DNA from 2 places in the Paenibacillus oryziterrae genome. Region 1 is predicted to be linked to the other one. Evidence: riboswitches for the same ligand, from Rfam matches in the RefSeq annotation. Region 1 holds a riboswitch; the other holds the start of a gene.
What was found. A riboswitch is a leader RNA that binds a small molecule or an ion and turns the genes downstream of it on or off. The one in region 1 is predicted to bind S-adenosylmethionine.
Positions count from the first base shown of each region.

Region 2: linked by a shared signal. The riboswitch ahead of metA (homoserine O-acetyltransferase MetA) and the one ahead of ACAN55_RS07785 (methionine ABC transporter ATP-binding protein) in region 1 are both predicted to bind S-adenosylmethionine.

Region 1 covers NZ_JBGJZO010000005.1:26,068-29,484, forward strand. Annotated here, with positions in the region: gene ACAN55_RS07775 (COX15/CtaA family protein) at 1-299, shown strand, start outside; gene ACAN55_RS07780 (Cthe_2314 family HEPN domain-containing protein) at 384-1,115, shown strand; SAM riboswitch class I at 1,217-1,363, shown strand; gene ACAN55_RS07785 (methionine ABC transporter ATP-binding protein) at 1,461-2,474, shown strand; gene ACAN55_RS07790 (methionine ABC transporter permease) at 2,471-3,142, shown strand; gene ACAN55_RS07795 (MetQ/NlpA family ABC transporter substrate-binding protein) at 3,208-3,417, shown strand, end outside.
Region 2 covers NZ_JBGJZO010000010.1:87,766-91,182, reverse strand. Annotated here, with positions in the region: gene ACAN55_RS12950 (HRDC domain-containing protein) at 1-174, shown strand, start outside; gene corA (magnesium/cobalt transporter CorA) at 284-1,219, opposite strand; SAM riboswitch class I at 1,617-1,747, shown strand; gene metA (homoserine O-acetyltransferase MetA) at 1,859-2,776, shown strand; gene ACAN55_RS12935 (PLP-dependent transferase) at 2,814-3,417, shown strand, end outside.

The DNA of each region.
Region 1 (3,417 bases):
TCGGTATAGTATTTATGCACCGAGTGGCGGCGGCGCTGCTCTTTGTTCTTACGGCTGTGCTGGGACATATGGCCTTCTGGAAACATAAAGAGCACACGGAACTGCGCGGTTTAGGTATTGCTGCTGTTGTCCTTTGCCTGTTGCAGGTTCTCAGCGGCGCTGCCGTTGTGCAGACCTTAAATAATGACCGGCTTTATATTTTTGCCGCGTTGTCTCATATATTGCTCATTGCAGGTTTGTTCGGCGTGTTGTGTTATATGAGCGTCCGCGTCTGGCAGCTTGGTGTAAGAAGCGAATAATGGTCAGACCAAGGGAAGCGGATAGAGCGGGCTTGGATTTGGAAGAATAAAGCGGATAACAGGATTGCGTAAGGAGGAAGCGGTATGCTGCGTGTGCTGCTGGGGGAACCACCCCGTGTAAATAGCGGAGTATTAGGCGAGGCCATGGATGAAATGGGCAGAATGGCGGCGCTGCTGCGCAAGGAAATGAACATTCACGAGGATCGCAGCCATGAGTTCCGTGAGCTGGAGATTTGGACCCGGGGACTGATGTCCTCCCTGGATGAGCTGGAACAAAGCCTGTTCGCCGCGGCATTTTTCCGTAAATCGGTGGTCAGCGGGAATATCGACGATATGGAGGCCGCTGAGCAGGGAGAATATGCACGATATGTGTATTTTTATAAAAATGGATTTATCCGTGTATTCTCCCTGCTGGACAAGCTGGGTACAGTACTTAACACGCTCTATAATCTGAATACCTCCAAAGTAAAAGCCCACTTTTCTTACTTTACGGTGCTGCGTCAGTTTCAAATCATCAATGAGCATACGGTGCTTGCTGGTCAGCTTGAAACAATCAAAAATTTGTACAGGGTGCCACTGCAAAACCTGCGAAAACGCCGGAATTCCGAGATTCATTACATGAATTCCGAGATGCAGGACGATCTGTGGCAGCGGCATCAGGGTCTCCACAACAAGGTGAAACTTGAGGATCTGGATAGTCATCTTGAGGATCTTCAGCAGGGGCTTGAAATGGCATGCAAATCTCTCGTACAGGCTTACCGCTACAGTATCGAGCAATGGAATAAGACGTCAACTGCTTCTAAAAACAGAAGCTGATGATAGTTCCAAAATTTTTTCTTTGACAAAGAAACTGAATATATCCTATACTTACTTGCATTAACATCTTTACAAGCAGCGTTAACTAATTGAATACTAGAATCTTATCGAGAGCGGCGGAGGGATAGGCCCGATGAAGCCCGGCAACCGATTGATGTTCTGACAGTCAGTTTTGACTCAGAGCAGCAATGTCATGGTGCTAATTCCTACAATGCCGTATACGTGATGCGGCCTTTGGCAGATGAGACGGCATTGTATATAAACGAAACAGGGCCTCTTGCGATCTGCGAATGATCGTCGGGGTCTTTTTTATATGCAAATAAGCAAAAAAGGAGGGACGGCTACATGATAGAACTTAAAAGTTTGACCAAGGTGTACGGGAAAGGCAAAAGTGCGGCTACTGCACTCTCAAATCTTGATTTATCAATCCGAAAAGGAGAGATATTCGGTGTGATCGGTCACTCCGGTGCGGGAAAAAGCACATTGATCCGTTGTATCAATTTGCTGGAACGTCCGACAGAAGGTGAAGTTTGGGTAGACGGAGTGGAGTTAACTAAGCTTAACCGCAGGCAGCTGCAGAATCAGCGCCGGAAGATCGGTATGATCTTTCAACATTTTAATCTGCTGTCCTCAGCAACCGTCTATGAGAATATCGCTTTTCCGTTGCGGCTGGCTGGTACGCCTAGAGCAGCGATTGAGAGTAAGGTATCGGAGCTGCTGGCGCTTGTGGGTCTGGAAGAGCACAAAAATAAATACCCGGCGCAACTATCAGGCGGACAGAAGCAGCGTGTCGGGGTTGCCCGTGCACTTGCCAGCGAACCGGACGTGCTGCTCTGCGACGAAGCGACCTCTGCGCTTGATCCGCAGACGACCGATTCCATTCTGAAGCTGCTGCTGGATATCAACAAGCGGTTTCATCTGACCATTGTGTTAATCACACATGAGATGCATGTCATTCAGAGTATCTGCGACCGGGTTGCGGTCATCCATGGAGGCGGAATTGTCGAGCAGGGTGATGTGACCGAGGTGTTCCTGAAGCCAAAGCATGACATTACACGGGAGTTCATTCGTAGCGAAGCGAAGAATGATGGGCCGCTCCGGGCTGCTATCGAAGGACAACCAGATTCGTCAAAAGCGGTCAAGATTACGTTCCTCGGGCAAAAAACGTATGAGTCCACCCTGTCCCGGGTAGCGAGCGGAACCGGCGTCAATTTTGCCATTCTGCAGGGTACGATATCGACGATCAAGGATGTACCTTATGGGCAACTGATCGTCCGATTTGAAGGCTCGCCGGATGCTGTGGGCGCTACAATTACCGAATTGACCACCCAAGGGCTTGATGTGGAGGTGCTGGTATGAACAAACCACTCGATTTTTCCTTGATTAAATGGGATGAAATGCTTACGGGGACATGGGATACACTCAAGATGTTAGGATTTTCATCATTGTTCACAATTATTCTTGGTATTCCACTCGGAATTGTGCTATATTTGTGGGGGAGATCAACAACCCCGGGAATTCGCGTACTTTACGGAATAGCATCCTTTATCGTCAACATTCTCCGGTCTGTGCCTTTCATCATTTTGATGATTGCCGTTATTCCATTAAGCCGTGAGATTGTGGGAACCTCCATTGGTGTTAAAGGCATTATCCCGGCGTTGGTTATCGGAGCAGTTCCATTCCTGGCCCGTCTGGTTGAAACCTCGTTGCGCGAGGTAGACCGTGGCGTCATCGAAGCGGCGCAGGGTATGGGAGCTTCCACCTGGCAGATCATTACGCGAGTACTGCTACCTGAAGCACTTCCGGGTCTGGTAGCCGGCATTACAATTGCGGTTGTTACGCTTGTATCCTACACCGCAATGTCCGGGTCGGTTGGAGGCGGAGGTCTTGGGGATCTGGCAATCCGATACGGATACCACCGTTATCAGAAGGAAGTCATGATTGTATCCATCATTCTGCTGGTGCTGCTGGTGCAGTTGCTGCAGATGGCGGGAGACCGGCTGGTCCGGTATTTTACACGGAAATAAGGTACATCCACATAGATATCCTTATTCATAAATTTAAATCATACTGTTAAGAGGGGGATTTACAAATGAAAAAAGTATTGCTGATGTTCTTTAGCCTGACACTGATCGTGGTGCTGGCAGCTTGCGGCAACAACAACAATAATTCTTCCAACGCGGCTGCGACGAATGCACCTGCTGGCGAAGCAACAGCTGAAGCTACTGAAGCACCTGCTGCTGAACCTGTTACCCTGGTGATTGGCGCTTCTCCGATTCCACATGCTGAAATACTGGAAGCT
Region 2 (3,417 bases), on a different contig from region 1:
AATGCATATACGGAGCTAGGGGATACTTTTTTGAAACCTGTGCTGTTCAAAGTGTATGGAGAAGATTTCTCCGCTCCAGGAGGACTTGATTTCTATTATGAGCGCCTGCGCCTGATCCGGATCCGTTACCGGCGTAGCCATACGGAAGCTTTGGACATAGCCTCAAGCTCTTAGCATCTTGAGCGGCAGGGCGGATAGATAAATGCGAAAAAGACGAAGGTCTTCCCAGCAGTCTGCACCGGGCGCCTTCGTCTTTTTATAAGGGATCGTTCTATATCTCCGTTCATAGCCAGTCTTTCTTTTTGAATATATACATCATTCCGCAGCCCAGCGTTACCATCACGCCGATTACGCCATAGTATCCATATTGGGAATGTGTCTCGGGAATATTGTCAAAGTTCATGCCATAAATACCTGTAATGACGGTCAGCGGCATGAATATGGTCGTAATCGCCGTAAACACTCTCATGATCTCATTGGCACGGTTGGCGATACTGGACTGGTATGCCTCTCGTAAGTTTCCCATAAGATCGCGATAGGTCTCAAACGTTTCAGAAATCTTGACCGCATTCTCGTAGATGTCGCTGAAATATTTCTGCAGCTGATCGTCGATGAGGCGAAGATCCTTTTTATTCAGTGTATTGATAACTTCCTTCTGCGGCCCAAGCATCTTCTTCAGCCACAGAATTTCACTTCGCAGACCGATGATTTCACTGAGATGTGATTTCTTGGTGTGCATGAGCAGATCTTCTTCGAGCTTCTCGATTCGGGCTTCAATCCGGTCACCGACGGAGAAAAAGTTATCGACAACAAGGTCAATCAGCAGATACAGGAACCGGTCAGGCTCACTGACCTCCTGTTCCCAGAGCATTGGCTTCAGGACGCGTAGTTCATGAATCTTCTGCTTGGTTACAGTTATAATGTAATGTCTTCCAAGAAAGACGTTTAGCGCGCGAAGGAAAATTTCTTCATCGTCAAAACGGATGCTGTTGACCACAATAAAATAATGGCTTTCATAAATCTCAATCTTTGGACGCTGATCCTCTTCACTTAGACAGTCCTCTACGGCCAGATCATGAAGATTAAATAAGGGCTGAATGGATTCCAGATCCTCCACATCGGCGTCAATCCAATAGAACCCTTCCGCCGGGGCGGTCAGGGTTTGTTCAATGTCATCAATTTGTGTAAAAACTCCCGCGTTAACCAGCCGGATTTTCATCTGATTTCACTCCTTCTGTCCCTAGTCTTTACCAGGGAGTGCTAATAAAAGCACAGAAAAAAATCAGCTTGGCCGGGTCACTAAAGAGAGACAGGGCAGAATAAACTTTGAGGGGCATGAAGAAATGTTATTCCGGCCGCCGGCAAGCTGATGTTAATCCTATGCGGTTGATCGTTCTTGGCACTTATATGCGAGCTCGGGTCGCCTTCCATTCTTCATCTCACCTCTTTTGGTTTATTCAGGTATGCAAACACTTGTCTAGTATAACGCCGGGTTATGCACCTTTCAAGACAAATTCTTTTCATTTTCAGGGCTCGAGATCATTGTATGGACTTGACGAAAGTTAGGTTCATGATTTAAAGTAATTTTTAAAGAAAAATCAATTAAATAAAGCTAAATCTTATCAAGAGCAGGTGGAGGGACTAGCCCGATGAAACCCGGCAACCGGCGTGTGAACGCACGGTGCTAATTCTTGCGGAACCTTGTTTGACGTGAATCGTCAGACTGGGATTTTCTGGCAGATGAGAGAGGCGCATATGACAGTACAATATGACCTTTCTCGTTACCGGGAAGGGTCTTTTTGAGTATTCAGGAAGTGAAAGTGTACGATTAAACATCCCAAGAAGGAGTGGAGTATCAGTGCCGATTAAAATTCCCGACAGCTTGCCGGCAAAAGAAATATTGTCCGGAGAAAATATTTTTGTGATGGATGAAAGCAGAGCGTACCATCAGGACATTCGTCCGCTGCGCATTGCGATTCTTAATTTGATGCCTACGAAAGAGACGACGGAGACGCAGCTGCTGCGCTTAATCGGGAACTCGCTGATTCAGGTGGATGTGGTGCTGCTCCATCCTTCTTCCCACACCTCCAAGAATACCTCGGCGGAGCATCTGAAAAGCTTCTATAAAACCTTCGATGAAATCAGGGACCGCCGTCTGGATGGGCTGATTGTTACCGGTGCACCCGTGGAACAGATGGAGTTTGAGGATGTCACCTACTGGGAAGAGCTGAAGGAGATTTTTGAGTGGAGCAAGGATCATGTGACTTCAACTATTCATATTTGTTGGGCGGCACAGGCGGGTCTCTATCATCACTTCGGCGTCCGCAAGGTCAGTCTGGAAGAGAAATGTTTCGGCGTATTCCCTCATACTTTAAGCTCCAGTAATGTTAAGCTGCTGCGCGGCTTTGATGAGGTGTTCCATGTTCCTCATTCCCGGCACACCGATGTTTCACGGGAGGATATTCTGGCATCACCGGAGCTTCGTATCCTTGCGGAGTCCGAGGAAGCCGGGGTGTACCTGGTAGCCACAGAAGACGGCAGACAGATATTTGTTACCGGACATTCTGAATATGATCCATTCTCCCTGAAATGGGAATATGACCGTGATATCGCCAAGGGTATGGATATCGCACTGCCGAAGCATTACTATCCTAATGATGATCCTTCAAAGACACCTCCGGCAGTCTGGCGTGCTCATGCCAACCTATTATTTGCCAATTGGCTGAACTATTATGTATATCAGGAGACTCCTTACGATATTGGTCACATGATTTAGAGAAACTACGCGATCCGCACATTTCAGGAGGGTTAACATGGACGAGAAATTGAAGATTGAAAGCAGATTGGCTCAAATCGGTTCACAGGATGATCCGGCTACCGGTGCAGTGAATTATCCCATTTATCAATCCACAGCCTTTCGCCATCCGCGGCTCGGGCAGAGCACTGGCTTTGATTATATCCGCACCAAGAATCCTACGCGTACGATCCTTGAGACAGCCGCGGCTGAGCTGGAATCTGGTGATGCCGGATTTGCCTGCAGCTCAGGGATGGCAGCGCTACAGACGGTATTCGCCTACTTCAGCCAGGGGGATCATCTCATTGTGTCCCTTGATTTATACGGTGGTACATACCGGCTACTCGAACGTATACTTTCGCGCTTCGGAGTTACCGCCTCTTATGTAGATACCAATGATCTGGATGCGCTGGAAAGCGTTCGCCGCCCGAATACCAAGGCGGTCTTCATCGAGACGCCGACCAACCCGCTGATGATGATTACAGATATCCGCGCGGTCTGTACCTGGGCCAGCCGTCACGAGCTGCTCACCATTGTGGACAACACGCTTTTGACCCCTTTCTTCCAGCGGCCGCTGGAGCTTGGAGCTGATATTGTCGTTCACAGCGCAACCAAATACCTGG